3 regions of the Clostridium sp. HCS.1 genome follow, and region 1 is predicted to be linked to each of the others. Evidence: riboswitches for the same ligand, from Rfam matches in the RefSeq annotation. Region 1 holds a riboswitch; each other region holds the start of a gene.
What was found. Region 1 has a riboswitch for thiamine pyrophosphate ahead of cytX (putative hydroxymethylpyrimidine transporter CytX). Riboswitches for the same ligand answer to the same signal wherever they lie in the genome.
Positions count from the first base shown of each region.

Region 2: another riboswitch for thiamine pyrophosphate. It lies ahead of thiT (energy-coupled thiamine transporter ThiT); the one in region 1 lies ahead of cytX (putative hydroxymethylpyrimidine transporter CytX).
Region 3: another riboswitch for thiamine pyrophosphate. It lies ahead of ACFYH6_RS12860 (MTH1187 family thiamine-binding protein); the one in region 1 lies ahead of cytX (putative hydroxymethylpyrimidine transporter CytX).

Region 1 covers NZ_CP170704.1:1,198,215-1,209,522, forward strand. The annotation lists gene ACFYH6_RS05665 (SDR family NAD(P)-dependent oxidoreductase) at 26-817, shown strand; gene ACFYH6_RS05670 (hypothetical protein) at 840-989, shown strand; gene bsh (choloylglycine hydrolase) at 1,094-2,083, shown strand; gene ACFYH6_RS05680 (ABC transporter permease) at 2,413-3,177, shown strand; gene ACFYH6_RS05685 (ABC transporter ATP-binding protein) at 3,164-3,877, shown strand; gene ACFYH6_RS05690 (ABC transporter substrate-binding protein) at 3,907-4,875, shown strand; gene ahpF (alkyl hydroperoxide reductase subunit F) at 4,954-6,495, opposite strand; gene ahpC (alkyl hydroperoxide reductase subunit C) at 6,508-7,071, opposite strand; TPP riboswitch at 7,238-7,348, shown strand; gene cytX (putative hydroxymethylpyrimidine transporter CytX) at 7,443-8,621, shown strand; gene thiM (hydroxyethylthiazole kinase) at 8,611-9,435, shown strand; gene thiE (thiamine phosphate synthase) at 9,413-10,063, shown strand; gene thiD (bifunctional hydroxymethylpyrimidine kinase/phosphomethylpyrimidine kinase) at 10,105-10,884, shown strand; gene ACFYH6_RS05725 (amidohydrolase) at 11,063-11,308, shown strand, end outside.
Region 2 covers NZ_CP170704.1:1,833,817-1,845,124, forward strand. The annotation lists gene pulA (type I pullulanase) at 1-2,452, shown strand, start outside; gene thiT (energy-coupled thiamine transporter ThiT) at 2,579-3,220, opposite strand; TPP riboswitch at 3,284-3,385, opposite strand; gene ACFYH6_RS08745 (class I SAM-dependent methyltransferase) at 3,547-4,113, shown strand; gene ACFYH6_RS08750 (serine/threonine protein kinase) at 4,161-4,730, opposite strand; partial or broken gene ACFYH6_RS08755 (GNAT family N-acetyltransferase) at 4,880-5,329, shown strand; gene ACFYH6_RS08760 (MATE family efflux transporter) at 5,393-6,745, opposite strand; gene ACFYH6_RS08765 (hypothetical protein) at 6,934-8,136, shown strand; gene ACFYH6_RS08770 (response regulator transcription factor) at 8,146-8,820, shown strand; gene ACFYH6_RS08775 (histidine kinase dimerization/phospho-acceptor domain-containing protein) at 8,825-10,201, shown strand; gene ACFYH6_RS08780 (winged helix-turn-helix domain-containing protein) at 10,338-11,308, shown strand, end outside.
Region 3 covers NZ_CP170704.1:2,695,166-2,706,473, forward strand. The annotation lists gene ACFYH6_RS12825 (sugar ABC transporter substrate-binding protein) at 1-1,224, opposite strand, end outside; gene ACFYH6_RS12830 (alpha-glucuronidase family glycosyl hydrolase) at 1,369-3,468, opposite strand; gene ACFYH6_RS12835 (MFS transporter) at 3,672-4,967, opposite strand; gene ACFYH6_RS12840 (deoxynucleoside kinase) at 5,218-5,883, opposite strand; gene ACFYH6_RS12845 (ABC transporter ATP-binding protein) at 6,161-6,883, opposite strand; gene ACFYH6_RS12850 (ABC transporter substrate-binding protein) at 6,864-7,868, opposite strand; gene ACFYH6_RS12855 (ABC transporter permease) at 7,884-8,666, opposite strand; gene ACFYH6_RS12860 (MTH1187 family thiamine-binding protein) at 8,638-8,928, opposite strand; TPP riboswitch at 9,053-9,160, opposite strand; gene ACFYH6_RS12865 (TatD family hydrolase) at 9,316-10,065, opposite strand; gene fliB (flagellin lysine-N-methylase) at 10,247-11,308, opposite strand, start outside.

The sequences.
Region 1 (11,308 bases):
ATTAAAAGGGTGAAGGGGTTTTAAAATGAAAAATGTAGTAATAACAGGAAGTACTCGTGGATTAGGCTTTGAAATGGCTAAAAAATTTTTAAAGATTGGATGTAATGTAACTATTTCTGGTTCAAAACCTGAATCATTTAATAGTACAAAGGAAAAACTTAAGGAATTTAATAATAAATATATTTATATTCCCTGCAATGTTACAAAGAAAGAAGACCTTAGAAATTTATGGACAAAATCATCTGATAAATGGGGAAGTGTAGATATATGGATTAATAATGCAGGGCAAAACTGTCCTCGTGAATCTTTTTGGGATACACCTGATGATTATATTGAAGCAGTTGTAAATACAAATATTAAAGGTGTTATGTATGGGTGTAAAATTGCTGTGGAGAATATGATTAAGCAAGGACATGGTCAAATATGGAATATGGAAGGCTTAGGCTCAAATGATGTTATTATTGAGCAAACAATTTTATATGCTACTTCCAAACGTGCACTTACTTATTTTACTAAGGGGTTAGCTAAAGAATTAAAGAATTCTAATATTAAGGTAGGCAGGCTATCACCTGGAATGATGCTTACAGATTTTATTACAAAATCTCCTACTGGTGAGCCTTCATCAGTTTTAGAAGATGATGAATTTAGAAAGGTTTTTAATACTCTTGGAGATAAACCAGAAACAGTAGCTGAATTTTTAGTTCCTAAAATTCTTAGTAATAAGAAGCAGGATGCTCATATAGTTTGGCTTACAAATATAAAATCAGCTAAAAGATTTATGATGTCTTCTTTTAAGAAGAGAGAACTTTTAAAATAAATTAAGATGGAATATTGTCATTGTGAAAAGAAAAGTTATTACAAAGGAAACATTGCAAATTGAAATGTTAATGGCAGATAAAGATAGATATATGAGGAGAAAATTACTGTTTATATTTAAGCCATATAAATTTAGAAAACAAACTATACAAGCTTCACCAATAACTTTGTAAATAATAACTAGGTTATTTGGTGAGGTTTTTATATATCATTATAAGTATAGGATAATTAATTAAAGACATAATAGGAGTATCTAATTTAAATGTGAGGTGGATTTATGTGTACAGCATTAAGTATAAGCTCAAAGGAAGGTAATTACTACTTTGGGCGCAATATGGATTTAGCCTATACTTTTAATCAATCAGTTATTATGATTCCAAGGTTTTTTGAATTTAGAGATATAGTTACAGGTAATACAATAGTAAATAATCGTGCAATACTTGGTATGGGAACTGTTATTGATAATCACCCTACATTAGCTGATGCTATAAATGAAAATGGATTAGCTGCTGCAGGTTTAAATTTTCAAGGCTATGCATATTTTGAAAAAGAAGTAAGCAAAGGGAAGGTTAATATTCCTCCCTATGATTTTATTCAGTGGGTATTATCTAATCATGATACTGTAGAGGAAGTAAAAAAGGGTATTGAACATATAGAATTAGTAGATATTCCAATTAATGAAAAGACACCGTGTCCAACTCTTCATTGGATGATTAGTGATAGAAGTGGTAAGTCTATAGTTGTTGAAAAAACAAAGGAGAAATTTGCTTTTTATGATAATACTGTAGGAGTAATGACTAATAACCCTACTTTTGATTGGCATTTAACCAATTTAAATGAATATATGTTTATTACTCCAAATAATCCCAAAGATACTACTTGGAGTAGGCAAGAATTATATCCTTTAGGAGTAGGCGCTGGAACATTAGGAATCCCAGGAGATTTTGCATCAGTTTCAAGATTTGTAAGAAGTTCTTATATTAGAGCTAATATGCCAGAAATTAATAATGATATAAATGCAGTTACTCAATTTTTTCATATGCTTGATTATGTTAAGATGGTTAAAGGTGGAGTTATAACTCAAGATGGCTTAGAAGATTTAACATTATATTCTTCTTGTATGGATCAAGAAAACTGTATTTACTATTATAAAAATTATGATAACAATAGAATAAATGCTATAGATATGAAAAAAGAAAAGTTAGAAGGAAAAGAACTAAAAATATTTAAATACTTAAATACTCAAGATATAAATTATCAAAATTAAAACTTATTTAATTATAGAAGAAGATAAATATTATATAAGTTTGACTTTAGTGAAGGATGTCACAATAAATATAATATTTATCTTATTTTTATTAAAAAAAAGTTTAAATAAAAATATATATTTGTATTAAAAATTTAAAACATACTTTTTCGTGAATAATTAATATTGATATTCAATATCAATTGTAGTATACTTGTTTTGAAATTGGTAAATTATGCTGATAAAAACCTATAACATTTAATAAAATTTGACATAACTTAACAAAAGATATGAATGGATGCAAAAATTACTGCAAAATGGATGTAATAATGGAGACGGAGTGTTAATAAGTGAATAAAAAAAGAATTATAAAGACATGGATTTCAATTATAACATTACTTTTAATATGGATAATTGTAACGGAGCTTAATTTAGTAAGTTCTTATATACTACCATCACCAGCTAAGGTACTTGATAGTTTATATAAAATGACTCTATCTGGAGAAATATTTATAGATATATACATAAGTTTTATAAGAGTAATAAAAGGATTCTTCATAGCAACAATATCCGCATTTATATTAGCAATGCTTAGGATTATACTTCCTAAATCTACTGATTACTACGAGACTATTGTTCAATTCTTAAAAAATATTCCACCGTTAAGTTTAATACCACTATTAATTTTATGGTTTGGTATAGGAGAAACTACTAAGATAGCAATTATAGTGTTAACATCATTTTTCCCTATATATTTAAATACAGTTAAAGGCTTTATAAGTTGTGATATCAAGCTTATTGAAGTTGGACAAGTTTATGGATATTCAAGGATTAAAAGCTTTTTTAAAATAAGAATTCCATATGCCATGTCAGATATATTAGTTGGTATGAGAATAGGACTTGGATATAGTTGGAGAGCTATAATAAGTGCTGAAATGATAGCTGCCTCTACAGGACTTGGACATATGATTTTATTTGCTCAACAAATGTCTAGAACAGATAAAGTTATAGTGGGGATTTTAGTAATAGGATTAGTTGGTTACATGACAGATAGACTATTTGCCTTTGTCATTAGTAAATTATTGAAAGGATCATATAATAATGGTTGGGATTAAGTTAGTAAATGTAAGTAAGGTTTATACTGTTGAAAAAGAAGAGATAAAAGTTTTAGATGGTATTAATTTAGATATACATGAAAATAAAATTACAGTGATTTTAGGGCGAAGTGGATGTGGTAAAACTACTTTACTAAGACTTGTTGCTGGATTAATGAAACCTGATGAAGGGGAAATAAAGGAAACTGATATTAATAGAAAGGCCTATATATTTCAAGAAGATAGATTAATGCCCTGGTTAAATGTGAAAAAGAACATTACCTTTGGTATAGAGAAGAAAAATATAAATGAAGAAAAAATTAACGATATTATAGAAACTGTAGGTCTTGAAAAATTTAATAGTGCATATCCAAATCAATTATCAGGTGGAATGAAGCAAAGAGTATCTATTGCTAGAGCCTTTGCCTATGAACCAGATTTTATAATGATGGACGAGCCATTTTCTGCATTAGATTATTTTACAAGAGAACAAATGCAAAAAGAATTAATAAAAATACATAATAAGAGAAATTGCCCAATTTTATTTGTAACCCATAGCATAGATGAAGCATTAGTTCTTGGAGATAAAATAGTAGTTTTAGAAAAAGGAAAAGTTAAATCTCAATATGAAATGGATGAAAAAAATAAAGAACGAGACCTATTAAGTGATAAATATCTAAATATTAAAAAAAAGATAATGAATGACTTAAAGGTTGAATAGATAAAATACATAATTTGGAGGAAAGAAAAATGAAATTAAGAAACAAGGTACTCACATCAATTATAGCAGGTACTGTAATTATGACATCTATGGTAGGATGTTCACAAAAAGGAGATGCTGAAAAATCAGATTTAAGTGAATTAACAATAACTCACGTAACATCACCTTTAAATGTACCAAGCATAGTACAAAAAAATAAAAATATTATAGAAGAAGAATTTAAGAATAATGGCAAGGATATAACTGTCAAATATGCAGAAATAACATCTGGAGCAGATCAAACTCAAGCATTAGCATCAGGTGATGTTGATATATTATATGCTCTTGGAGGAACTTCAGCAGTTTTAGCAGCAGCAAATGGTGCAGATATAAAGGTATTAGATATATATGGTAGATCTCCAGAAGCTTATACTATATATTCAAAGGATGCAAATATTAAAACACCAGAAGATTTAAAGGGTAAAACAGTAGCAGGACCTATGGGAACTACTTTACACCAATTATTAGTATCATATCTTGAAAAAGCAGGAATGACTATTGAAGATGTGAATTATGTAAATATGTCTATTCCAGATGCAAAAGCAGCTTTAGATGCTGGAAGCATTGATGCAGCATTAGTTGCTGGTGCTAATGCATATAAATCAAAGGAACAAGGATATAACTTAATTACTGATGGAAAAGGCTTAACTGATGGAGTAAATGTAGTTGCTGTTAGAGAAGACTTTTATAATGAACATAAAGAAGAAATAGAATTATTTATTAAGGCTCAATATAAGGTTCTTGATTTTATAAATGAAAATCATGATGAAACAATGGATATGGTTGCTAAGGACCTTGGTTTAGAAAAGGCAGCAGTAGAAGAAATGTTTAAGCAATATGACTTTAATATTGAAATAACAGAAGCTGACCGTACAGCATTACAAAATGTAGCTGATTTCATGTATAAAACTAAAATGATAGATAAAGAATTTAATACAGATTCATTATATTTAAACTAAGTAAATTAAAAAAGATATGCAATCTAAAAGTTAAATAATTATATATAACTTTTAGATTGCATTTTTATATTTAAAAATTTATCTGTTTTGTCTATTACGAATAAGATAGTCAAAAGCACTTAATGAAGCTGTTGCACCAGAACCCATAGCAATGATAATTTGCTTATAAGGGCTATCAGTACAATCTCCAGCAGCAAAAACACCATCTAAACTTGTAGAACATTTTTTATCTACAATTATTTCTCCTATCTTATTCATTTCTAAAGTATTATTAAGCCACTTTGTATTTGGTACTAAGCCAATTTGTACAAAGATTCCTTCTAAGGCTATGCTCTTTTCTTCATTTGTGTTTCTATCAACATAAACTAGACCATTTACCTTATTAGTTCCTGTAATTTCTTTTACTTGAACATTTTTTAGTACAGTGACATTAGATAAAGAATTTAGCTTTTCTTGTAAAACAGCATCTGCCTTTAATTCAGGTAAAAACTCTAATACAGTTACATGCTTTACAATATTAGCAAGGTCAATAGCAGCTTCAATACCAGAATTACCACCACCAACAACAGCTATATCCTTTCCTTTATAAATTGGACCATCGCAGTGAGGACAATAAGCTACACCTTTATTTTTAAATTCCTTTTCACCAGGTACACCAAGTTCTCTCCACTTTGCTCCTGTTGAAATTATAAGAGTTTTACTTTTAAGAGTAGCATTACTTTCTAAAGTTACCTCTATATAATCATTATTTTTATTTATTGATTTTGCACTTTCAGAAATAATAATATCAATATTATAGTTTTTAACATGTTCTTCTAAGTTCCTAGATAGTTTTGGACCTTCTGTATATGGAACACTAATAAAATTTTCAATAGCCATTGTATCCATAACTTGACCGCCAAAACGTTCAACTACTATTCCAGTTTTTAAGCCTTTTCTTGCAGAATATATAGCTGCACTAGAGCCAGAAGGGCCTCCACCAATAACTAAAACATCAAAGATTCCTTTATCATTAAGAGAAGAACTATCCTTCTTTTCACCAAGCTTTAGTAAAATTTCTTCTAGGCTTATTCTGCCACTATCAAAATGTTCACCATTTAAGAAGATAGTTGGAACAGCCATAATATCTCTAGATTCAATTTCTTCTTTAAAGCTTTCACCATCTATCATTCTATGAGTAATTTTGGGGTTTAAAATACTCATAAGATTTAATGCCTGAACAACATCAGGACAATTATGGCAGCTTAAGCTTATATAGGTTTCAAAATTTAAATCTCTATCAATGGATTTTATTCTATTTATTATACTTTCATCTACCTTAGGAGGTCTTCCACTTACTTGTAATAATGCTAAAACCAAAGAAGAAAACTCATGGCCTAAGGGAACACCTGCAAAAATTACACCAGTATCTTCATTCATAGAATTAACACTAAAGCTAGGAGTTCTTTTTAAAGTAGCATTTTCTACATGAATTTTAGAAGACATAGAAGAAATTTCATCAATAAGTTCCGCTACCTCTAAAGAATATTTGTCAGTACCTAGATTCTTTTTTATGAGAATATCATTTTCTAACATATTAAGGTATGTTGATAGTTGCTCTTTAATATTATTATCTAACATAATAAGTACCTATTAAATTTTGCCAACAAGATCAAGACCAGGTGTTAATGTTTTAGATCCTTCTTTCCATTTTGCAGGACAAACTTCCTTTGGATTATTTCTTACATATTGAGCAGCTTTTATTTTATCTACTAAAGAGCTAGCATCACGACCAATATTACCAGCATTAATTTCAATACATTGAATAGTTCCATCTGGATCTATAATAAAGGTACCTCTATCAGCAAGACCAGATTCTTCAATAAGAACATCAAAGTTCCATGAAAGTGTATGAGATGGATCTCCAATCATAATATATTCAATTTTACCAATTGCTTCAGATGTATCATGCCATGCCTTGTGAGTAAAGTGAGTATCTGTTGAAACAGAATAAACTTCAGCTCCAAGAGATTTAAGAGTTGCATATTGATCTTGTAAATCTTCAAGTTCAGTAGGACAAACAAAAGTAAAATCAGCAGGGTAGAAGCAAATTACACTCCAGTTACCTTTAAAACTTTCTTCAGTTATTTCTAAAAATTTTCCATTTTGATAAGCATCAGCTTTGAATGGTTCTACTTGTTTACCTATTAATGACATATTAATTCTCTCCTTTTATAGTAATTTTTAGTTATTCAAAAATATTATTTGCTATAGAATTAATGATTATTCATTCTATGTCTTAAAAAAATAAGTTATTAAGAATAAGGTAATTAAAGTATACTATTTACAAAAAATAAATACTTTGATATAATTAACACAATTTAGATATAATCGGGGGAGCTTGTGGTAGCAGGCTGAGAGGAAGTAATCAAACTTCGACCCTTACACCTGATTTGGGTAATGCCAACGTAGGAAGTGATATAGTTTGCTTATATGATGGAAATACCAAAGGGTATTTCCTTTTTTTGTTACTTAAGGAATTATATTTACTAGCCTTTTTGACATGATTATAAAAAGGAGATGTATTTATGGAAAAATCTAAAATATCAACATTTGGACAAAGTCTAATTTGGTTTGGAGCAGCAGTATCACTTGCAGAAATATTAACTGGAACTCTTATTGCGCCTTTAGGCTTCAAAAAAGGATTAATTGCTATATTACTAGGACATTTAATTGGTTGTATTCTTTTCTATTTTTCTGGATTTATAGGTGCTAAAACAGGACTTAGTTCAATGGATAGCGTTAAAATATCCTTTGGGAAAAAAGGATCTATATTATTTTCAAGTCTTAATGCATTGCAATTAGTTGGATGGACAGCTGTAATGATAATAAGTGGAGCAATAGCAGCTAATAATTTATTCAGCTTTGGTGGAAGTTCAATATGGGCAGTGCTAATATCAATTTTAATAATATTATGGGTTATAATTGATATTAATAAACTAAGCAAACTAAATACAGTAGCTATGATTATGCTTTTTATACTAACAGTAATTTTAAGTTTTATTATTTTTAAAGAAAATAGTACAAGCACCTTTAGTGCGAATATAAGTTTTGGAGGAGCGGTAGAATTGAGTATAGCAATGCCTCTTTCTTGGTTACCTTTAGTATCAGATTATATTAAAGATGCTAAAAAGCCAAAAGAGTCTATAGCAGTTAGTTCAATAGTTTATTTTGTAGCTAGTTCATGGATGTATATTATAGGAATGGGAGCTGCGATTTATACAGGAGAATCAGATATATCTAAAATAATGGCAGCAGCAGGACTTGGAGTAGCAGCACTTATAATAATAATTTTCTCTACAGTTACTACAACATTCTTAGATGTTTATTCTGCAGGAGTTAGTTTAAACAGTATTTCCAAAGAGTTTAAGGAAAAGTGGACATCTATAGTAGTTTGTATTATTGGAATGCTTCTTGCTATATTTACCCCAATTACTCAATATGAAAATTTCTTATATCTTATAGGGTCAGTATTTGCACCAATGATAGCCATACAAATTGCAGATAATTTTATATTAAATAAAAATAGCATAAATAAAGATTTCGACTTTACTAATTTAATTTTATGGATTATAGGATTTATTATCTATCGTTTCTTTATGAAGATTGATACACCTATTGGAAATACAATACCAGTTATGATTATTATAATTTTAATAACAACATTTATTGGAAAGGTTAAAGGGGGAATTAATAATGTTAAGTAAAATGTTAAAAAATATTAAAGAAAAAAATCCACTTATACATTGCATAACTAATTATGTAACAGTCAATGATTGTGCAAATATTTTAATTGCTTGTGGAGCATCACCAATTATGGCAGACGAAAAGGAAGAAGTAGAAGAAATAACGTCAATATGTAATGGACTTAATATAAATATAGGAACTTTAAATAAGAATGTAATAGAATCAATGATTCTTGCAGGGAAGAAAGCAAATGTACTTTCACATCCTGTAACCTTTGATCCAGTAGGTGTAGGGGCTTCTAATTTAAGGAATAGTACAGCCAAAAGATTACTTGAAGAAGTGAAATTTGCAGTTATCAGAGGGAATATATCAGAAATAAAAGCATTAGCCTTAGGTAGTGGAAGGACAAAGGGCGTAGATGCTAATATTTCAGATGTTGTAACAGATGAAAATATAGATGGTGTTATAAGTTTTGCAAAAGACTTTTCTAAAAAAACAAAATCTATAATAGCAATATCAGGAGCTATAGATATAGTTTGTAACGAAAATACGGCTTATGTAATTAGAAATGGTCATAAAATGATGTCTAAAATTACAGGAAGTGGCTGCATGTTAACTACCCTGATATCTGCCTTTGTAGCAGCAAATGATGATAACTATTTAGAAGCAACAGTAGCAGCTTTATGTACTATGGGTATTGCAGGAGAAAATGCTTATGAAATATTGAAGAAAAATAATTCGGGTAATTCTTCTTATAGAAATTATCTTATTGATGAAGTTTATAAATTAACAGAAGAAGATTTAGAAGGAGGTGCTAAATTTGAAATTAAATAAATCTCAATTATTACTTTATGCAGTGACAGATAGAGCTTGGCTTTCAAATAGAACACTAGAACATGATGTGGAAGAAGCTTTAAAGGGTGGAGTTACAATACTCCAATTAAGAGAAAAAAATTTAGAAGAAAAAGATTTTTTAGAAGAAGCTATAAATATTAATATGCTTTGTAAAAAATACAATGTACCTTTTATAGTAAATGACAATGTTGATATAGCAATTAAATGTAATGCTGATGGAGTTCATGTTGGACAAAGTGATTTAAATGCAGAAACAGTAAGAAAGATTATAGGACAAGATAAGATATTAGGCGTATCAGCTAAAAATAAAGAAGAGGCTTTAATAGCTGAAAAGATGGGTGCAGATTATTTAGGCGTTGGATCAATTTTTACTACATCAACAAAATTAGATGCTGATTATGTAAGTATAGAAGAACTTAAGAATATTTGTGAAAGTGTAAGTATTCCAGTAGTAGCTATTGGTGGAATAAGTGAAGAAAATATAAGAGAACTAAAGGGTAGCAAAATAGATGGAGTTGCAGTTGTATCAGCTATATTTGCTAAAGAAAATATAAAAGAAGGAACTAAAGAATTTATAAAAATTACAAAAGAGGTAATTTTAGATTAATTATATAGTTCTAATGAAAAATACTAATGGAGGGATGGATTTTGAAAAAGGTTTTAACTATAGCAGGTTCAGATTGTAGTGGAGGAGCAGGAATACAAGCAGACTTAAAAACAATAACAATTCATAAAATGTATGGAATGAGCGTTATAACAGCCTTAACAGCTCAAAATACTACTGGAGTTTATGGAATAGAAGAGGCATCAAAAGATTTTGTTTGTAACCAAATAGATTGTATATTTAAAGATATAGTTCCAGATGCAACAAAGATAGGAATGGTTTCTAATTCAGAAATAATAGAAGCAATAGCAGAGAAACTTTCATACTATAAAGCTAAAAATATAGTTTTAGATCCAGTTATGGTATCAACTAGTGGAAGTAAATTAATTTGTGATGAAGCTATAGATGTACTTACTAACAAGCTTATGCCTTTAGCAAAAGTTATAACACCAAATATACAAGAAGCAGAAGTTTTATGTGGTTTTAAAGTAGAAAATCAAGAAGATATGATAAGGGCAGCAAAGGGAATAGCAAAGGATTTAAATATAGCAGTATTAGTTAAAGGTGGACATTTAAGTGAAGAAGCAATAGACATATTATATGAAAATGGTAATATAACATATTTTAAAAGTGAAAGAATAGAAAATCCTAATACTCATGGAACTGGTTGCACATTATCTTCAGCAATTGCATGTAACTTAGCAGAGGGGAAAAGTTTAGAAGAAAGTGTTAAAAATGCAAAGGAATATTTAACAGGAGCTATAAAGGCAAAGCTAGATATAGGAGAAGGTAGAGGCCCTCTTGAGCATACTTATAACCTATAAAATAATTCGAAAATTTTCAACTCTATAGATAATTTAATCATTATAACTAAAGAAAATTATAGATAATGGAATTTTTATAAAGGAAAAGAATAGTATAAAGTAATAAATACTATATGTAGTATCGAATTATAAAAAATTCTAAAGATAATCGTCCTAAACAAGAGAGGAGATAGACAAAATGACATTATCTATAAATGAAAAAATTTTAAGTGAGAAACTAATTAAATATAGAAGAGAATTACATGAAAATCCAGAATTATCTATGGAAGAGCATGAAACTACTAAAAGAATTATTAATTGGTTAAAGGAAGAAAATATAAATATATTAAATTTACCTTTAACAGTTGGAGTTGTTGCTGAAATAGAAGGAGATTACCCTGGACCAATTATTGCTTTAAGAGCAGATATTGATGCACTTCCAATT
Region 2 (11,308 bases), 640 kb from region 1:
TGCTTATGATGTTCAATTAAATGATAAAAGTGACTTTGGAAGATGTGCTTTTGTAAAAGAGAAAAATGTAATTGCAAGAAGAAGAGCATGGGGAAATGATTGGTCAGAGCAAACAATAACTTTTGAAATTCCAAGTAAAGTTAAGAACTGTTATATTGTTTATGGTGAAAATAGATTAATAACAGATTTAAATGAATTAGTAGATTATATTAAACCAAGAATAGAAGTTGCAATAATGGATGATAGTAAAAGTATTGTAGCTTTTTTATCTAAAGTACCTATGGATATAACAGAATTTTATATTTATATAAATGGAGTTAAGCAGGAGAATATTCAGTATAAAGTTGATAAAGTATTTAAGAAAGTAGAATTTATCAATTTAAATTTAGAAATTTCTCCAAGAGACTTAATAGAAGTCAGGGCAAGTAACACCTTTATATCCTGTAAGGTAACTATGAGAGGATATTTAGATAATTTTTATTATGAAGAAAATGATATGGGTGTAACCTTTTATGAAGATAAAATAAAACTAAGGGTATGGGCTCCTACTTCAGAGAAAACTGAGTTATGCCTTTATGATAAATGGTATGATACAGTAGAAAAAAGTAAATATGAAATGATTTATGAACCTATAAGTGGAACTTATACCTGTGAGTTAAATAGAGAAGGCAATGAAGGTAAGTTCTATATGTATAAAACTACTTTTAGGGATTTAGATATAAATGGTTATGAATGTAAAAAAGTGAATTATGCAATAGATCCATATGCTAATGCTGTAGGAGTTAATGGAAAAAAGGGATGTTTAATAGATTTAAATAAAAGTACTACTATGCCAGAAGCATGGTTACTAGATAAAAGACCAGAACTTTTAAGGAAAGAAGATAGTATAATTTATGAATTGCATATAAGAGATTTTACTATAAGTGAGGATAGTGGTATAAATAAAGCTTTAAGAGGTAAGTATTTAGGATTAGCCAAAGAAGGAACATCATTAATAGATACCAATAGAAATATTGCCGTAAAAACTGGAATAGATCACTTAAAGGATTTAGGAATTACCCATCTGCATATTTTACCTATTTTTGATTTTGGTTCTGTAGATGAAAGAAGAAGTCGTAAAAAAGAAAATAGAAGTTGGGGATATGATCCTATAAATTATAATGCTCCTGATGGAAGTTATTCTAGCGATGCTTATTCTCCTATTTCAAGAATAGTAGAACTTAGAAGTATGATAAATACCCTTCATAAAAATAATATTAGAATAGTTATGGATGTTGTATATAATCATATGCAGGATACCTCCAATTTAGATAAGTTAGTACCAGGATATTATTTTAGATCTAATTATAGAGGTAGATATACAAATGGATCTGGCTGCGGTAATGAACTTGCTACTGAAAAACCTATGGTAAGAAAATATATAGTTGATTCTATAAAGCATTGGATTAATGATTATAATATTGATGGATTTAGATTTGACCTTATGGGATTAATAGATGTGGATACTATGAAAGAAATAGTAAAGCTTTCAAATGAAGTTAATGATAATATTTTAATTTATGGTGAACCATGGAAGGGTGGAGATTCACCACTTTCAAATGGTATAAGTAAAGGAATGCAAAGAGGTCAAGAATTTTCGGTGTTTAACGATACTTTTAGAGATTACATCAGAGGGAATAATTCTCCATCTAATGGATTTGTTAACGGAAAGCAACATGATGGACCTACTGCTTGGAGCATAATAGAAGGATTAAAGGGATCTATTAATACTATTTCCTTAAATCCAGTAGAAAGCATTAATTATGTAGATGCTCATGATAATTATACCCTTTGGGATCAAATAGAAAAAAGTCTAAATCAAAATATTAAACCTAATGAATACAGAATAATAAAAGAAGATGATATCTTTGATAATCACTTAGTAAGAAGAAATGTTTTAGCACTTTCTATAATTTTATTATCTCAAGGTATTCCATTTATTCAAGGTGGAGCAGAATTATTAAGAAGTAAAAATGGTGATCATAATAGCTATAAAAGTCCTGACAATATAAATGCTATATACTGGGTTGATAAAGTTAAATATTATGAGGTGTTTAACTTTGTAAAGATGCTAATAAGAATAAGAAAGAAATTTAAAGCCTTTAGATTCGATAAAAGAGAAGATATTAATAAAATTGATATTAGCTTTTTAAATGGTGATGAAAGGGTTGGAGTAATAAAATGGCATTATAAAGATGAAAATGCTACAGGCGGCGCAAAAGAAATAATTGTAATATTTAATGCTACTACCTATGATAATTATGATATTAATAAATTTATCACAAACACTATAAGTGAAGAATGGAATATTCTAGCTATAAATGAAATAATAAATGATGAAGTAATAATGAGGGTAAAAAGAAATGAAATTCCAACTTTAAACTCTTATTCTATTTTAATAATGTATTCATAATAAAAATCATATTTATTTAAATAAAAGGCAGAAAATTTAATTAAATTTTCTGCCTTTTTAATTTAAATATATTCATAAAGTAAAGCCATAAATATATTATTTCTAATTATTTTATATAGCTAAGCTTTAACTGTAACTATTATTCATTAAGATTATTTTAGAAATAGGTAACAGAGAAATAATAATTAAAATCACTAATAAGTTTCCAAGTACTACAGATCCGTTTACAATAAAGGAATAAAGTACTGGAGACCAACCTTTTGGAGCAAATTCTCCAAAGAATAATACACCAGAGATAAAGTGAAATATAAATCTTATAAACATTCCCAAAGTTGTACCTAATAATTTCTTATTCTTAAAAAATCCAGATAGTCCAACAGCCATAAAAGGAAGGGGATAATCAAATAATACTTGTATTGGATGTAATATATAAGGACTTATAATTAAGTAAATTACTCCAAATAAGAAACCTGTAAGCATTCCTATTTCAGGACCATACATGAAGGATATTATAAGAATTGGAACCATGCTACCAAGATTAATGCTTCCAGCGCCATTAGGTAAATCAACTAATTTAACAAGATGAAGTATTGTAGCTAATGCTAAAGCTATACCTATTCTTGTTATTACTTTAGTGTCTAATTTTATCTTCTTAAATCTTATAAGAGCTAAAATTATAAGAATAACTCCAATAAGAGTAGCTAAAGATAAAGGACTATTATAAATTTCATTAAAGCCTTCCTTTAATGTATTAAAAAAATTGTTCATAAAAAAAACCTCCTTATTTAAATGCTAGGAGGTACAATATTAGTAATACTAAAAATATTACTAATAAATCTCTGACGGCTTTCCTACGCTGGTATTATCCAGATCAGGTTAAAGAGGGTTAATGAAAAATCATTTCTCAGCACAAAGGCACCCCTAGCACTTAATTATTATGTTATAACTAAATTTTATATAATATGGTTTATAAAGTCAATAATAAATGCACAAAGAATATAATACTACTATATAACGTAATATTAGGATGGACTAATATATATTTTGAAGTATAATATAAAGTAACATAATTTATATTAGAAAGGAAGAATAATATGAGTATATTTGTAGAAAAAATGAAATCTAAATTAGAAAGTACAAATAGAGTAAATCAATTAAAACCTAAGGAAACCTTAGAAAAATTAGGATTTACTGATGGAATGACCTTATGCGATATCGGTGCAGGTACTGGATTGTTTTCTATCCAAGCTTCAAATATTAGTAAAAATAAAATCTATGCAATAGATATTTCACAAGATATGGTAGATTATTTAAACTCTAAAAAAAATGAACTATCATTAGAATCTTTAATTCCAATAAAGATAGAAGGAGATAGACTTCCTATAGAAAGTAATACTGTAGACTTAGCTTTAATGATAACAGTTTTACATGAAGTTAATGATATGGAATGTACTTTAAAAGAAGCAAAAAGGATTTTAAAGGATTCAGGTAAAGCATATATAGTTGAATTTTATAAGAAAGAAACTTCATTTGGGCCACCTGTAGATATAAGAATAGAGAGTGAAGAATTAATAAATCTAAGTAAGGAAATAGGATTTGATTTTGTAGAAGAAATTAATATAAGTGAAAGTCTTTATGGAATATTATTAAAAAATCAGTAGTATATAATATTGATTTTAGATGAGGCTGTAGTAACAGCCTCACTTTTTTATCCATATCTATGAATTCTTTTTACTCGTGGTTCTGCAAGATAATCATAGGCTAAAGTCCAATAAGGTAGAAGGGATGGGTTATATTTTAATACATCCTTTAAAAATATATCAAACAAATGATATTTAACTAGTATTTTTATTATGTCCTTAGGATAAGGAGTAACTTTAGAGTAGGGTTTCCTTGGATCAATAACTTGGATTTTCCCATTGGAGTTTACAAATATATGAGCATTTCTAAAGTTAATTCTTTTAAAATTAAGCTTCTTTAAGTCTTCTATTAAGTCTATTATTTCTTTAGATAAATTATATGGTAATCCATGTTTAGAAATATATTCTTTAAGTGTTACTCCTCCAACATATTCTCTAATTAAAATATTAGAAAACCTTACAATAGAATTAGGGAAAAACCTACTATCAATAGTTTGCTTAAGTATTTCATCTTCCTTTTTAGCGTTTTTAATATCTTTAAAGACTTTTAAAGCATAACCTTCAGGAGTTAAATAAACTGCACCTTCAGCACCTGAACCTAATAATTTAAGTTCTTGTACTTCTAAGAGGTAATTCATAGCACCCACCTATAAATATTGATTTTATTTATTATATGCTATTAATTTTAGTATGTTAGTAAAGTAATTAATAAGATTTATTTAAATAAGAGTATTAATTTATATGGTATAATTTAGCTACAACTACATAGGAAAAGAGTGATTATAAAATGCATTGGAAAATAAAAAACTTTAATGAGTTATCTACAGAAGAACTATATAAAATTCTTCAGTTAAGAAGTGAAGTCTTTGTTGTAGAGTAGGAATGTATATATCAAGATTGTGATAAAAAGGATATCAAAGCAACCCATTTATTTTGCATTGAAAATGGGGAAGTTATTGCAACCTTAAGAATACTTAATAAAGGAGTATCCTATGATGAATTTTCTATAGGAAGAGTGGCAGTTAAGAAAGAATACAGAAGAAAACAATTAGGAAGAAAGTCTATGGAAATGGCTATAAATTATATTGAAGAAACCTATGGCAATAATCCTATTAGAATTTCAGCACAATGTTATATTAAGGATTTTTATAAAAGCCTAGGATTTATAGAAGTTTCAGATATTTATTTAGAGGATGATATTCCTCATATAGAAATGTTATATGAAATGAAGAATTAAAAATTAAGAATGTAGAACTTAGGTAGAAACTCCCTGTGGGAGTTTCTAAAATTATAATTTATATTACTGTTCTAATGGAATTTGCTTTTCTTTCATTATTATATTTATCCTTTTATAATAAGTTATCATAAGAGGAATGCAAGCTGCAAACCATGCAGCAGGATCAGCAAGAGCTATTCCAGTAAAATCAAGTAATAATGGTAGAGTAAAGGCTACCACCGTCCTAGCTATCATTTCAGCAAATCCAGCCATCATAGGTACAAAACTTTCTCCAACACCTTGTAATGTATTTCTATATATAAATATAAGTCCTAGTGGTATGTAAAAAATTGAAACAGTATTTAAATATTGTTTAGCATAAGATATAACTTCCATATCATTTCCACTCATAAACATCTTAGTAAAGGTTCCACCAAATAAAACTACTATAATTGTTGAAATTATACTAACTATTATACTAATTATGGCAGATTTTTTAACACCTTCTTTTATACGATCAATTCTACCTGCCCCTAAGTTTTGACCAGAATAAGTAGCCATTGCAACACCAAAGGTAACAGCAGGCTGCATAACTAATTGTTGAACCTTTGAAGCAGCAGTATAAGAAGCTATAATTTTTGAACCAAAGTTATTAAGAGCTCCTTGTAGAACCATAGCTCCAGCAGCAGTTATAGAAAATTGTAATGCCATAGGAACACCGATTCTTAATTGCTTTTTAGCATAATCTTTTCTGAATTTTAAGTGGCGTTTTTTTAATTTTAATATAGGAACTTTATTTACTATGTGTATAGAACAAAGTATAGCAGATATAGATTGAGAGATAATTGTAGCATAAGCAGCTCCAGCAACATCCATGTTAAAATTAACGATAAATACAATATCTAATATAATATTTAATATTGAAGCTATAATTAAAAAATATAATGGAGTTCTACTATCACCTAAAGCTCTTAAAATACTTGAAAGCATATTATAAAAAATGATTGCTATGTTTCCAGCAAAAATAATAATAATATAGTTCAAAGCATCCTTAATAATGTTTTCAGGAGTATTCATAAGTTCTAATAATGGCTTTGCAAAAAACATGCTTAAAGCAGTAACTATTATAGTCATAATTCCTGATAAAATTAAAGAACTTGCAAAGGACTTTTTAACTCCTTCTACATCATTTGCCCCGAATCTTTGAGATACTAGAACAGAAAACCCACTAGTTAAACCTATTACAAAACCATTAACTAAAAAAGCCATGGCACCAGTAGAGCCAACTGCTGCTAAAGCATCCACACCTAAATATCTTCCTACTATTATTGTATCAACCATACTATAGAATTGCTGAAATATGTTTCCAATAAGGAGAGGAACTGAAAAAGTTAAAATAAGTTTTACAGGATTCCCTACAGTCATATCTTTAGTCAAGCTTATTCCCCCTTTAAATATTTATTTAATATATGATTTTAAAACATATAAATAATACCATTGTACTAATTCATTATCAACTTATTTTCAAATTTAGAAAATATTTAATAACTTTGTAACAACTAAACATTACTATTTAAAAACTTCCATTTAATATATAATTAAATAAGATAAAGGGAGGTTATTTAATGAAAAAAATAATTTCATTAATTACAGGAGTATTATTGTCAGCCAGTTTAATTAGTTGTAACAGTACCAAAATATTAGAGGAAAATACTAAAAGCAATAAATTATTAAATAAATATAGGATTACAGAAAGAAATGTAAATATTAAATATGAAGATAAAATTTTTGAACCACTTTTTTATGATGAAGATGGAGTAAATGGGATCTTAGATACTCGAAAATCGGGAGTCCTTGATGAGGATGAAATTAATGTACCTTATATATTAAAGGAAGATGGAGAATTTATTAAAGAAGAAAATAAATATTTTTCTAAGGAAGGTGTAGACTTCATTAAAATAAATGGAAAAAACTCATATAGAGGAATATATAGCCAAGGTCTTCATACAAGAGGTCATATTTTTTATTATATGGATATAGAAAAAAATATTAAATTCAAGTTAGATGGATATGATGAAATATATTATAAAGCCATTGATAAATTCCAATATAGGCATTCAAAAGATTTTCAAATAAATGACGATTATTTTATAACAGAACTTTATAATATGACAGATTATTATGAATACAAGGGAGAAAAATTAATTTTAATTATAGATATAAAAAATCAAACTTATTATACAGAGATAATAAAAATGGATCCAAATATGTATTATTATGATAAAAAAGAAGAAGCTATAATGGCTATAGACTATCAAGGTAAAATTCAAAAAGTAAATTTAAAAGATAGAAAAATTTACTTTGAAGATTTTTATAAAATAAATATTTCAACCCTTGGAATAGAAGGCTTATTTGATAATAAAAAAGCAATGTTTAATAGATATATAGTAAGTGAGGATAACTTAATTTTTGAAATAAGAGGTGAAGCTGTTTTTGAAAATGTAATATATAATATAAATACAAAAAACATTAAATTAATGAATAAGGAAATATATATTCTAAGTGAAGTAGAAAATAGTAAATTTTTTGTTGTTAATACGAGTACATTACTAGATAATAAGGTTTATATTGCAGAGGTTGGTGATAATTATGAATTTGATTTGATTTATAAATTATCAGAATTAGAAAATTATGATAGCTTTATGGTAAAGGCAAATAAGGATAGTAGTAGTATATTCTTTGCTTTAGAATCTTATAATTACATTGAAGGAGAAGAACCTTTTTTAAAGGATTCCAAGTATTTATTTTTAGATATAGAGAATAATTAGGGAGGTACTATGGATAAGAGAAAAATACTAGTTGTTGAAGATGAATACTCAATAAATGACGCAATAACCTTTTCCCTTAGAAAAGAGGGTTATGATGTAAGAAGTGTATTTAATGGAAAGGATGCACTAGAAAGATTTAACGAATTTAAGCCTGACTTAGTGCTTTTAGATTTAATGCTTCCAGATATTGATGGCTTTGATATTTGCAAAGAAATATCTAAAAAAGCTTATGTTATTATGTTAACAGCTAGAGGAGAGACCTTAGATAAAATATTAGGTTTAGAACTTGGTGCAGATGATTATATAGTAAAGCCCTTTGAAATTAAAGAAGTATTAGTTAGAATAAAAGTTATTTTTAGAAGAGAAGCTAAGGGGTTAGATAAAGAGAATATAAGCGAAGACAATGAAATTATTAAAGTGTATCCCAATGATAGAAGAGTAATAAAAGATGGAAATGAAATAGTTTTAAGAAGAAAGGAATTTGATTTACTAAATTTTCTATATGAAAATAGGGGGATAGTTTTTTCAAGAAATGATTTATTAGAAAAGATATGGGGATATGACTATGAAGGAGACACTAGAACTGTAGATGTTCATATAAGAAGGCTAAGAGAAAAATTAAATGAAGATAAGGATAGCTCTATAATAGAAACAGTCTTTGGAATAGGATATATAATGAGGTGATAAATTGACTAGGACCTTAAGAGGAAAGCTATTAATAGGTACTATAGTTTCAGTTATATCTATTAATATAATATTTACTATCTTTATTTCAATTTATTTAAACAGTTCCTTTAAAGATAATATTATAGAGGAAATGAATAAAGTGAAAGTAACTGCACTAAATATAATAAATCAAAATGAAGTAATGGAAGAACCCATTTGGAAAAGTTTATCTCCAATAAATGAAATTTTTCAAGGTTATGTAAGTATTTCTGATATAAATGGAAGGATAAATCAATCTGTAGGTAAAACAATAAGCATTGAGGAAATTGAAAATACAATTTTAGAAAGTAATAATATTAAATCCATAATTAAATTTAAATTATTAGATGGTAGCTATTTTATAACATATAACTATCCTCTTTATGTTAAGGATAGTTTTATAGGGAATTTAATATTACAAAAAGATTTTTCTTATAAATATAATGAAATGATAAAAACCATATTAATTATTGTTTTAGGACAAGGTTTTGTAATAATAGCAATAGTTATAGCAATAACTTTAATAATTAATAAGTCTATAAAACCATTAAATGATTTGAAAAATTCTATGAAGGCTTTTAAATTAGGTAAGAATATTGAAGATATAGAAATTAATTCAGAAGATGAGATTTCTGATTTAGCTAAAACCTATAATTTAATGAAAAATCAATTGATGAATCAAGATAAGGCTATGAGAGAGTTTTTTAATAATGCTACTCATGAATTAAAAACTCCAATTACAGCTATTTCATTATATTCTCAAATAATAAGAGATAAGGATATAAAAGAAATAGATGAAGAATTTTTAAAAAGAGCAAGTACAAGAATAGCACTAGAATCTGAGAAGATGAAAAAACTAGTGGAGAAAATCTTAGAAAGTTCAAGGGGAAGTATATATAAGAGTAAGAATAAGACTGAATTTTCATTAACTAATATAATAAAAGAAATAATAGAAGACTTAGAAGTAAGGTTAATAGATAAGAATTTATATATAAAAGAGGAATTAGAGGAAATATCCTTCTTTGGAGTTTTAGAAGACTTTGAACAAATTATATTAAATATTTTAGATAATAGTATAAAGTATTCAATATCTAATGATATTTCAATAAAATTATATAAAGAAAATGAGAATATCTTACTAAAGATAAAAAATAAATCTTTAGAAATTCCCATGGATATAAAGGACAGGCTTTTAGAACCATTTATAAAATTTAATCATTACAAGGATATATCTAAAGAAATTAGTAGTTCAGGCCTTGGATTATATTTATGTAGTGAACTAGCAAAAGAAAATGGATGGAACTTGACTTATGAAATAATAAGTAATGATATTATCTTTACATTAAAATTAAATATATGATACTAAACCTATGCTAAATTAAAAAGTTACTAAAATGCATAGGTTTTTAATATTAAAACACTATCGCTTTGTAAAAATATGTTAAACTATATATAGCTACATAAGTTATATATTAAGAATACTAAGAGGTAGGAATATGCAAATATTTATTATGTCAAAAGCTGAATTAAGAAAATTTTTGGTTTTATATCAAGGACTATATACTAACAATACCTTTATTGGGGAAGAGGGAATTAAGAAATTTATAGAGCGAGTTGGATGTATTCAATATGATCCGTTAAATGTTGTAGGGAGAAATGCAGATTTAGTTATTCAATCAAGAATAGAAGATTATGATTCTGTTATGTTAGAGGATTTACTTTATAAGAAAAGAGAGTTAATAGATGGATGGGATAAAATGATGTCTATTTATTCTGTAAATGACTGGCCGTATTTTAAGAGGGTAAGGTCTGAGAGAAAAAAAGAGGTTGAAAGTGTACTAAAGCATAGAAATTCATTTGATGCAATAAACTACGTTGATACTGTAAAAGAATTTATACAAAAAAATGGTGCAACTATCCCATCAAAAATTGATTTGGGGTCTATAGAAAAAGGAATATGGGGTCATGGAAAACTTTCAAGTGCTACAATGGATTATTTATGGAATAGTGGTGAACTTGGAGTAAGTGAAAAGAAAAATACTCAAAAGAAATATGATTTAATTGAAAGATTATTGCCTAAAGAAATATTATATAAGGCTGAGCCCTTTCAAAATGATGATGAATTCTTTAAGTGGTATATTAAAAGGAGAATAGGGAGCATAGGAGCCTACTGGGATAGAAGTGGAGAAGGATGGTTAGGTAACTATATCTCTAATAAAGCTTTAAGAAAAAGAATATTAAATGAATTAGTAGATGAAGGAGAATTAATACTTATTAAAGTAGAAAATTTAAAAGAAACATTTTATATAAGAAAAGAAGATATATCAATTTTAAATGATTCTAGTTCAATTAATGAAAGTAATGTAAAATTTTTAGCCCCATTAGATAATTTAATTTGGGATAGGAAGTTAACTAGAGATATTTTTGATTTTGATTATACTTGGGAAGTTTATAAGCCAATAGATAA
Region 3 (11,308 bases), 1.5 Mb from region 1:
CTCTCTTTGTTCTTCTGTTCTGTAGAATAATCCGTCATCTCCAACCTTATAATCTACATCTTTTTCTCCCCAGTATCTTAATATCATTACTTCATCACTTAGTAAATCATTAATTACTTGTAAAGCACCTTCAACATCTTTACAGTTTACTGATATTCCAAGTCCGCCACCTGAGTTTATTGCTGCTCTATTTCTATAGTTAGATTTTACATTTGGATCTAAAGTTAATCCTAGAGGTACATAAGTTCTTTCATCTAATCCTTGTTGTACTAATGATGCTTCAGCAGTTAGGAATTGCCATCCTTGATCTATCATTCCTAAAACTCTACCTGTTGAAAGCTTAGAAATATATTGGTCATAAGATGATGTAAATGTTTCTGGATCTATTATTCCTTTATTAAACATTTCATTAAGCTTTTCAAAATACCTTTTTGCTTCTGGTAAAGTGTCATAACTCTTTGCAGTTATTTTGTCTATATCTATATTTGTATCACCTGGTTTTGGATCTATAGCTGCTTTACCATCATTAGCATATCCAGCTAAGAATAGAGGTGGATTTTCCAAGCAGAAATATCTCCAGTCATCTGATAATATTTCAAATCCAATAGTAGGTTGTCCATTTATTTCTGGATTTGCTGCTTTATATTTTTCAATTAAATCAAAATACTCATCAACAGTCTTAATTGTAGGATAATTAGCCCACTTTAGCACTGCTTTTTGAATCCAGAAAGCTTCGTCATTGTGCTTGGTTGTCATATCCTTACCTTTTACATTTCCAAATTGAGGTATATAATAAATATGCCCATCTTCTTTTCTTACCTTATCCCAGTCGCTTTCTGACCATAGATTTTTAATATTAGGATATTTATCCATATATTCATCTAAAGCTACTAAAGCGCCTGCATCAACTAAAGCTTGTGTTCCATCTCCACCATCAATAAAATCTGGATACTCTCCACCAGCTATCATTACTCCTATTCTTTCCTTTGCAGTTTGACCTGTAAGCCATGTTTCAGTAATTTTAGCTCCTATCTTTTCTGCTATAGCATTTTTAAGTCTATTGTCAGGAACTTCTTTACCTGCTGTTGCAAAAAAAGCACTAAATTCTTTTATACCATCCTTACTAACATTTGAATCTTTGTCTGTTCCCTTAGAACATCCTGCGAAAACGCTTAAAGCTACCATTGAAGTTAAAACTAAACCTAATAACCTTTTTCTTCTCATTTTTTCAAATCCCCTCATATTGTTTTCGTTTACATTGCATGCATACAATTATTTTTAAGATTTAAATCTATTAACTAAATTCTAACATTTACCATTTAAATAACAACCATTCAAATTATAGAAAAAAATAAGAAAAACTATAGATTAATATATTTTCCTATTTTTATTATCTTCTATACCTGACATTCTATAAAAATAAGTATTTACTCTATCTCTCCATTCCCTAGCATTAGATAATTGCTCTATTAATTTAATTCTAATATTACTATATATTTCTTTATTTAAATCATTTTTTATTTCATCTAATTTTTCTAAAAATATTTCAACTAAGGAATAACCTTCAAAATGCGAATCATATATATGCTGAATTACAGTTTTACCACTTTTCAACAAATGATTGTAGTCTACATTATGAAAAAATAGTAATAATTCATCTGGGCATCTATTTATATTTTCATAAATTTCTTTTAACGGTGAATTATATTGATTTATATATTTTGTACCACTTTTTATAGTTCTATCTATTCCTATACTCTTACAATCTGCTCTATTATAGGTACCCCACGGAGAATATTCATATCCATCAATATCTGGACCATAATGATGCCCTGGTGAAACCATCCATCCAACTCCTAAAGGTGAAGTATAATCTTCATAAGTTTTCCAAGAATTTAACAAAATAAAACTAATATTATTTACAACTTTTTCATTATTTCCAAAGGTAAGTCTTATCCATTCATCTACAATTTCTTCACTTGTTATTTTACTATTCCATATTAATCTTCCATAACCGTAAAGATTTCCTTGGGCTAAAAAGTTTCCAGTCCAATTTAAATCATTTCCAATGTTAGATATTGCAGCTATACCATTTATTCTCTCTCGTACCTCTTTAGCTTCGCCATTAGCATAGGTATTAAATTCTAAAATTTCTTTCCACCATGGTACTAAGAAACATATATCTTTTTGTTGACCTGTATATTCTTGAGTTATTTGAAGTTCCAATATTTTATTGGTTTTATCCATTGCTCCGAATAAAGGTGAAATTGGTTCTCTAACTTGAAAATCCATTGGTCCATTTTTAATTTGTAAATATACATTATCTAAGAATTCTCCATCTAAGGGATTAAAGCAATCATAAGCAGCCTTAGCTCTATCAGTTGAATAATCACGCCAATCCTGTTTGCAATTATAAACAAAGCATCTCCATATTACTATTCCTCCATAAGGCTTTAGAGCTCTTCCTAACATATTTGCACCATCTGCATGATTTCTTCCATAAGTAAAGGGACCAGGTCTTCCTTCTGAATCAGCCTTTACCATAAATCCACCTAAATTAGGAATTAAATTATAAACAAAGTTCGCTCTATTTTCCCACCATTGAATTACATCTTCTTCTAGTGGATCTGCAGTACTTAATTCATTTAAAGTAATAGGAGCTGCAAAATTAATACTAATATATACTTTTATTCCCCACTTACTCATAATTTCATTAAGTGTTTTTATCATATCTATCTTATTATCTATAAAATAAGTTTCCTCTTTATGAACATTGGTATTATTTACAACAATTCCATTTATACCTATAGATGCAAGTAATCTAGCATAGTCATTGATTCTTCCTAAATCTTCTGCTAAACCATATTCATCATTAAAAGCTTCACGTATTAAATCACTGCTAGCAGGTATTCCAATAATTTTCATTATTTCTTTTATTTTTTCTTTATTTCTCACACTTTCAAAAAATATTGAACTTCCAGCAAAGCCTCTTTCAACTGTTCCATCTATGTTATCCCACTGATTTATTAATCTTAATTTATTTTCTGGATTTTCTATTATTGAAGCTTCATATATTTCTTCATTTTGGTCTAATAATCGTAATAAATGAAATACACCATATAAAATAGCATTTTCATCATAACCTAAAATACTTATATATTCCTTATCCTTATCTAAAGAAATCTTTTTAATTTCGTATCCATTTTCCTTTAAGACTTCATTTTTTTCAATTCCAAGTTTAATATAATTATTTTCTTTTATATCCTCTTCATTTAAATATATATTTTGCACTATTTCTTCATGAGAAGTAGACTTTATTGCTTTTTCTAATTCTAATAGTGCATTGTTTATAATATCACTAGATTTTGTTGATAAATATATATTCTTTAGATATTCTTTATACTTACAATTTTTTATTTCTCTATAAGTAAGCCATGCTCCATACATATTATTATTTTTATCTACCATTGAAATCTCCTTCATAAAATAGAAATCTAATTCTATTAATTTTTTACTTAAATTTTAATTTTAATGGATATTTATAATAAATTTTATCATTTAAAACTTTCATTAACAACAATACATATTATAGGAAAAAATACTAATAATTTTAAAAATAAAAAACATCGTAGAAATTATAAAAATCTACGATATCTTTATTATAAATATATTTAAATTCCTTCTATATCTATTTCACATTCTTTTAAGTTAACTTTTTCTTCAATGTTAACTTCGTACAATGATTTTTTAAATAATAGCATTGCAATTATCATAATTACAGAAGAAATCAAAAAAATACTAGAAACATTTATTTTATCAAAAAGGTAGCCATAAATCATACTACTTAAAGGAGATGCTAACATACACCCAGTTGAAACTACTGTTGATACTCTTCCTAAAAAGTCTAAAGGAACTATTGATTGAAGTCCTGCACTTACAAAAGTATTTGCAATGCCTATAAACATACACATTAAAAATGTAATTATGAGCATCATTAAATATAAATAAACAATAGAACCTTGAATATTTACTAGTGATTTTAAAGCTACAATAGAATAAAGGGATAAAAAAACTGATGCAAGCATTAAGCTTATATATATATTCTTACCTATAGAATATTTCCTTGAAAACCATCCTACAATAAAAGTTGCCAAAATCATACCTAATACTCCAAAAGTATCTATCATACCATATTGAAAGTCAGATACTTTTAATATAATTTTACTTATAAATGCTGATCCAATTGTAAAGGATCCTAAAGCAAAATTTAATATTACAGCTAAACTTACTATATTTATAATATCTTTTTTCTTTAATATGAACTTAATACCATCCTTAAACTCATTAGCAAATTTATTTAAAGATAATTTTCCTTTTGACTTTATATTTCTAGGTATAACTAGAAATACTTCTGAAAAAGCTGAAATATAAAAAGAAATAGCATTTACTATAAAAACAGCTTCTAATCCAAAACTTCCATAAATAAATGCAGCAATAGCTGGTGAAATTACATTACCAATTGCCATTAGCAAAGAATTTAATGCATTAGCTTCAACTAACTCTTCCTTTTTTGTTATAGTTGGTATTATTGTTTGAAGAGTTGGATTATCTAATGTAGAAATCAAAGAAAGTAGTATGACTAAAATATAAATATTAATAAGTGACATTTCTCCAGTAATGAAATAAATAATAGCAAATATACTTACCACTATACTGCTTGCTAAATCTAAAAATATCAATATATTTTTTCTATAGAACCAATCTACAATTACTCCTGATATAGGTGATAGTATTAATCCTGGAATTAATGTAACTGCAAGGATAGATGCAAATTTAGTTGCTGATCCTGTTGTACTTAAAACAAATAATGATAATGCAAAACTTTGCATATTAGAACCAATTAAAGATGTAATTTTCCCGAACATTAAAAGTGAAAAATTTTTGTCTTTTAAAAGTTTAAATTTCATTTTTCCCCCTTTTCACACTATAAAATGTGTATTAATTATAAATTTTATTAATCGTAACATTGTTTTATAAATCCCCAATAAAAAACCAATATACTTTTAATATGCTATTATTATATCGTAACATTGTTATATTGTAAATACAATTTAAAATTTTAATCATATAATGAAAAAAGGTGAATTCTATGGAATCCACCTTTAGTTAGTATAAGATAATTGCTTCTTTGCAATCTTCCAATTCTTAATTCTATAACTATGCTATTACTTGAACCTTTCTAACTTCCCCTAGCTTTTGTTCTACTAATTCTATAAGCTTAATCTTATCAGCTTCATTATTTACAACATCCATAGTATCCATGTCTATAATTAATACTTCAGATGCATTATAACAATTTTGAACCCAATTATCATAATCTTTCCATAAAAAATGATAATATTCTCTTAAGCTATCATCAATTTCAAATTCTCTTCCTCTTAATGCTATTCTATTTAAAACTGTTTCAAAAGATCCCTTTAAATAAACCATAACATCAGGTGCCTTCTTTGGTAATTCTTCTAATTCCTCTAACATATTATGTAAAAGGTCTTCATAAATTTTCATTTCTAGCTCATTTATTCTTCCAAGTTCCATATTTTTCTTAGCAAAATACCAATCTTCATATATAGATCTATCTAAAACATTATTATTGTTTACTAGTGCTTCCTTTATACTTTTAAATCTTGTATTTAAAAAATAAAGTTGTAATAAAAATGGATATCTTCTTTTTTGAATTTCTTCTTCACTTTCGCTATAGAATAAAGGCAATATAGGATTATCATCTACACTTTCATAAAATACATCTGAATTAAAATGATTTCCTAGAATTTCAGCAACAGAACTTTTACCAAGTCCAATCATACCTCCAACAACTATCAACATGCTTCACCTATCCTTTACTTTTTGTCTTTCTCTATATTACATAATAAAAAATTCACTTTCAAGTCTTGACTTTTATTATTTATACTAAATATGGTGTCATAATTTAAATTAACACTATATATTGTATAATTATATAAATATTATACCTTCCTTAATATAGGAATTTTCAAGTAATTAAAATATAATCTCTACATATATACAAAAGGAAAGGAATTTATAAAAGGTTATGAATAGTTTAATCCTTTATAAATTCCTTAAAAATAATTATATTTATAGTCTACATTAAATTTAATATTTCTTTCTTTATATTAATAAATTCTTCACTAGTAATAATTTTTTCATTTCTATCTTTAGGTAAGTTAACTTTAATTTCACTTTTTATTACAGCCGGTTTTTCAGATATAACATATATTTTGTCTGAAAGAAATATAGCCTCTTCTATATCATGAGTTATAAATAAAATTGTAGTATTCATTTTTTTAGTAAGATTTAAAAGCCAATTTTGCATCTTCCTTCTTGTAATAGAATCTAATGCTCCAAAGGGTTCATCTAAAAGCATAATGTCTTTAGATGTTAAATATGTTTTTAAGAAATTAGCTCTTTGCTTCATGCCACCTGATAATTGAGATGGATATTTATATTCAAACCCACTAAGTCCAAAGTCATTTATATGTTTCTTTACTTCTTCCCTAGAATCCTTCTTATTTTTACCTTTAAAAATAAGCGGAATACCTATATTATCTATTACCTTCTTCCAGGGAACCATCATATCCTTTTGATACATATAGCTTATATCACCATTTATATTAATCTCACCATTATCACTGCTAGTAATATTAGTTAATATATTAAATATAGTACTTTTCCCACTTCCTGAAGGTCCAAGTATTGAAATTAGCTCTCCTTCATTAACTTCAATATTAATATTCCTTAATATTTCCATGTTATCAAAGGATTTAGAAACATTTTTTATTAAAATCTTATTTTGATAAGAATTCATTTGTATAAGCCTCGCTTGCTTTCATTTCCTTATTAATTAATTTATTATCGTACAAGAATTTAGTATAGTTATCCCATACACTATCCTTCATTTCTCCCCAGATCTTAGTATCTTCCATATACTTATCAGCTAGATATTTTTGACTTTCTATTGCTAATTCTTCACTTATTTCAGGTACCTTGCTTACTAATAATTTAGCAGCTTCTTCTGGATTTGCTATTGCATCTTCATATCCTTTTGTAGTTGCTTCTATAAACTTTTTAGCTAAATCCTTCTTATTATTAACTGTATCCTCAGTTGTAGCAATAATAGGAGTATAATAATCTAAAGCTGGATCTAAATCTCTAACTGGAATATAATTAATATCAAAACCTCTAAGCTTTGCTTCAATATTTGTCCAAGCTTCAAAGGTCCATTCAAAGTCTAAATTGTTTTTAGTTGCTATAAAGAAATCTTCTGTACCTGCATCTACCATTTTTAATTTAGTAAAATCAGCTCCGTTTTTCTCCATAACAGCCTTTAATATTGCTTCTTCTGATGGACTTCCCCATCCACCGTAAACTTTATTTTCAAAATCTTTTACAGTTGCTATCCCCTTTTCTTTAGGTGATGCAAAGCCAGATGTATTATGCTGTATTATAGCTGCTATTGCCATAACTGGTAATGGAGTCTCTGATGTTCTAGCATAAGTTAAATCTTCTTGATAACTTACTGCAAAATCTCCTTTACCTGCTGCTAATAGTTGAAGAGATGATCCTTCTGATGGTTGTATTATTTCAACATCTAAACCTAAATCTTTATAATATCCCTTTTCCTGTGCTACATAAAACCCAGTATGATTAGTATTAGGTGTCCAATCCAATATTAATGTAACCTTTTGTAAATCTAAATCTTTACTAGTTTCTTTATTATTACTACATCCTGTAAATAAAGTTAATGCTGCTACTGACGCTAAAACTACTGATAATAATTTCTTTTTTATCACTATTTCCACCTCCAATTAATTTTTTCTTTCTGTACTGTTTTTTTCATTATTCCAAGGAGTAAAAACTTTTTCCATAATTGAAACTAAAGCAAATATAGCCATACTTATAATAACTATAATAACAATTGCTGCAAACATCTTATCTAAGGCATAAGCACTTCTTGCTCTAGTCATATATACACCTAGTCCCTTATCTCCTCCTAGCCATTCACCAATTACAGCCCCCATAATACTATAAGTTGCTGCAATTCTCATTCCTGAGAAGAAATTTATCATTCCATAAGGAAGTTTTAAATGCATAAATATATTAAGTTTAGATGCTCCCATTAATTTAAAGTGATTTATTAAATCTTTATCTACACCTTCTAATCCATCCACTATACTTATTACTATTGGGAAAAAGCACACAATTACAACAACAATTATTTTTGGTAAATATCCAAAACCAAACCATATAATAAAAAGTGGTGCCAAAGCAATGGTTGGTATAGTTTGTGATATTACTAAAACTGGATAAAGTGCTTTCTTTATAAGTGGTAACATATCCATAATTACAGCTAATATTATAGCTAGCACAATAGCAATTAAAAAACCTACAAAGCCTTCATATAATGTCGCTAATATATGTGGTATCATAATTTTAAAGTCACTAACTAAAACCTTAATTACATCTGTAGGTGTTGGCATTATATATTTTTCTATACCACCTGCTCTAACAACAACTTCCCATAAACTTAATAAAATTATAATAAATATTATAGGTGCAAGTTTATTTCCTATATTTTTCGATTTTTTCATCCATAGTCACGCCTTCTTTTTTATAGTCTATTTTAACCATAGAACATACTCTTGATGCACCTTCTTCTGTACATATATCTTGAGCCTTCTTCACTATCTCTAGTAAGTCATCTAGTTCTCCCTCCATTGTAGTTTCCATTGCTCCAACTTCGTACTTCACTCCAGTAGAAGCAATATATTCAATAACTTTGTCCACCACAGGATAAATTCTTTCTTCAGTTACTGAAGGTATCACTTGAAGGCTTACATTACATAGTTCCATAAAATTCCCTCCTTTTTTTTCTATAATTAACTTAAATAATTTATCTTAAATCTGATAAAGTATATGGTTAAAAGAAAAAACAGCATCCTAATATAAGAATGCTGCTCAATAGCTTAATTTGTAATTGAAACAATACTAATCTCCCTACGTTGGCATTATCCAAATCAGGTTTATGGGTCAAAATGGTCACAACTTTATCTCAGACAGTTCCCTGCCCCCCCAGTTAAATTATTAAGTTTATATATCCATTTTATTCATTTTGGTTATTAATGTCAAGGTAATTAATAATAATTATTATTTAGCTATTATCTAGTAGTTATTATTACTCTATTTTCCTTGATCCATATATAACAACTAATGATGGTATTTGAATAAACAATTAATTTTTCATACTCTTAACTCATTATTTAATAACTTTTTTAGATTCTCTTCAACAATAATCAATAACTCTTCCATTTTAATCTCTTTAAAATTAGCTACTTTTCCATAAACTTTTATTATTTCACTTGGATATCCATAATCTCCGTTAACCCATTCCAATGCAGTTGGACCATCAGTTTCTAAAAGTAATTTATCCATTGGTATTTTACTCAATACTTCATAAGTTTTTTCTGAATATCCCATATCTACACTAATAGTAAAATAACATCCAAGCTTAATAAGCTTTTCTAAAGTGCTCATACCACCACTATACCAGTGGATTATCGCTTTATTATAATTATATTTTTTAAGAGCCTCATATATTTCTTTTTCTGCATCTTTAGTGTGAAGACTTATAACTTTATTTCTCTTTATGCTTTCTTCAAGTATAAAATTAAACACTCTTCTTTGTGTCTCAAAGGTACTTTTGTCTTCTACCCAAAGATAGTCTAAACCTATTTCACCTATCATTTCACTTTCCTCAATATAGGGAATAAGGGCCTGAAAATCTCCTCTATACTCTGCAGCCTTCCAAGGATGTATCCCAAAGCAAGGTTTAATAAATTCACTTTTCTTACTGTATTCTTTATTTTTAATATAGCTTTCTATATTCATACTATTTGCTAAAACTAATATTTTATTTTTATTTATATCTTCAATAGCCTTATCTATATTATTTTCAAAAAAATCTAAATGTGTATGACAATCTATATACATGTATCCTCCTTAATAAAAAAACAAACCTTTAGATAAGTATTTCTGCTATATATTTATTTTTATATTCTTATATATAATTTTTTATATCTTTAATAATTTATATATTATATATATTATATCATTTATATTTATTTAATTAGAATACTTCAATTTAATTGGAGAAACAGTGGCAATTCATTTATTATAAAAGTACTTTAGCAAATTCTATATTATCAAATTCCTTTTCTTTTATATATTCTAATGAATCAATTAAATAGCTTTTATGATGTTCTATAGTTTTAGAGAAAGATTGAATAAATTCAACTATACTTTCTTTAGATTCCTGTTTATTATATAGATATTTTCCAACCAAATAAAATCTAATAAATGAATATCTTGTTAAAAGCATAATATATCCATCAAATATTGATTTAGATTCAGAAAATGGGAAAATATTATTATATATGAAATTCACTAAATAATTTTCAAAAATATAGCTATTATTAATAAAATTTTCATTATAATCTTCAAATGCTTTTATGTATAATCCTGAATGTTCACTTATTTCAATATTTTCATCAAACTTTAATCCAGCTATAATTTCCCTTGTATATTCTTTAAAAGAAACGCTATCCACATTTTTAGATACATTTAAAAACTCTAACATTTTTTTGAAAAAATCAATTTGAATAAGACAATTTAATTTATTTTTTTCATAGCAATCCTTACCTAAATTTATATCATAGTTTTTAATAAATTTAGATACATTACCATAATTATATTTAAGTTCATCCTCTAATTTATTTATAAAATCACCTAATATATAAAGCCTTTCACTTAAATTTAATTTTCTATTTTGTATTATTCTAATACTAAGGTCTCTAATTTCTTTGAAATACTTTATTGGTGACTTATTATATTTTTTAGATTTAGTATCAATCTCACTTGATACTATATGTTTTCCTAAGTTTTCTTCACTTTCTTTAAATTTGATTCCTTCTTCCTTTAATAAAAGAATTCTTGCCGCTTCAGGGCAGGCTACATCAAGGGACATTTCATAATATCCATCTATTTTATTAATTATTCTAGGAAAAGATGTACAAACATTTGAAAGATATTCTTCGCCAATCTTAGAATAAATAATGCAATAATTTTCTTCATCCAAAAAAGGACACCTTTTATCACCCTTTAATTTTATTTTTCCATAATCAATGTCATAGCTTGTACAATAATCATTATTATGAACATTTTTTTGAAACATTCT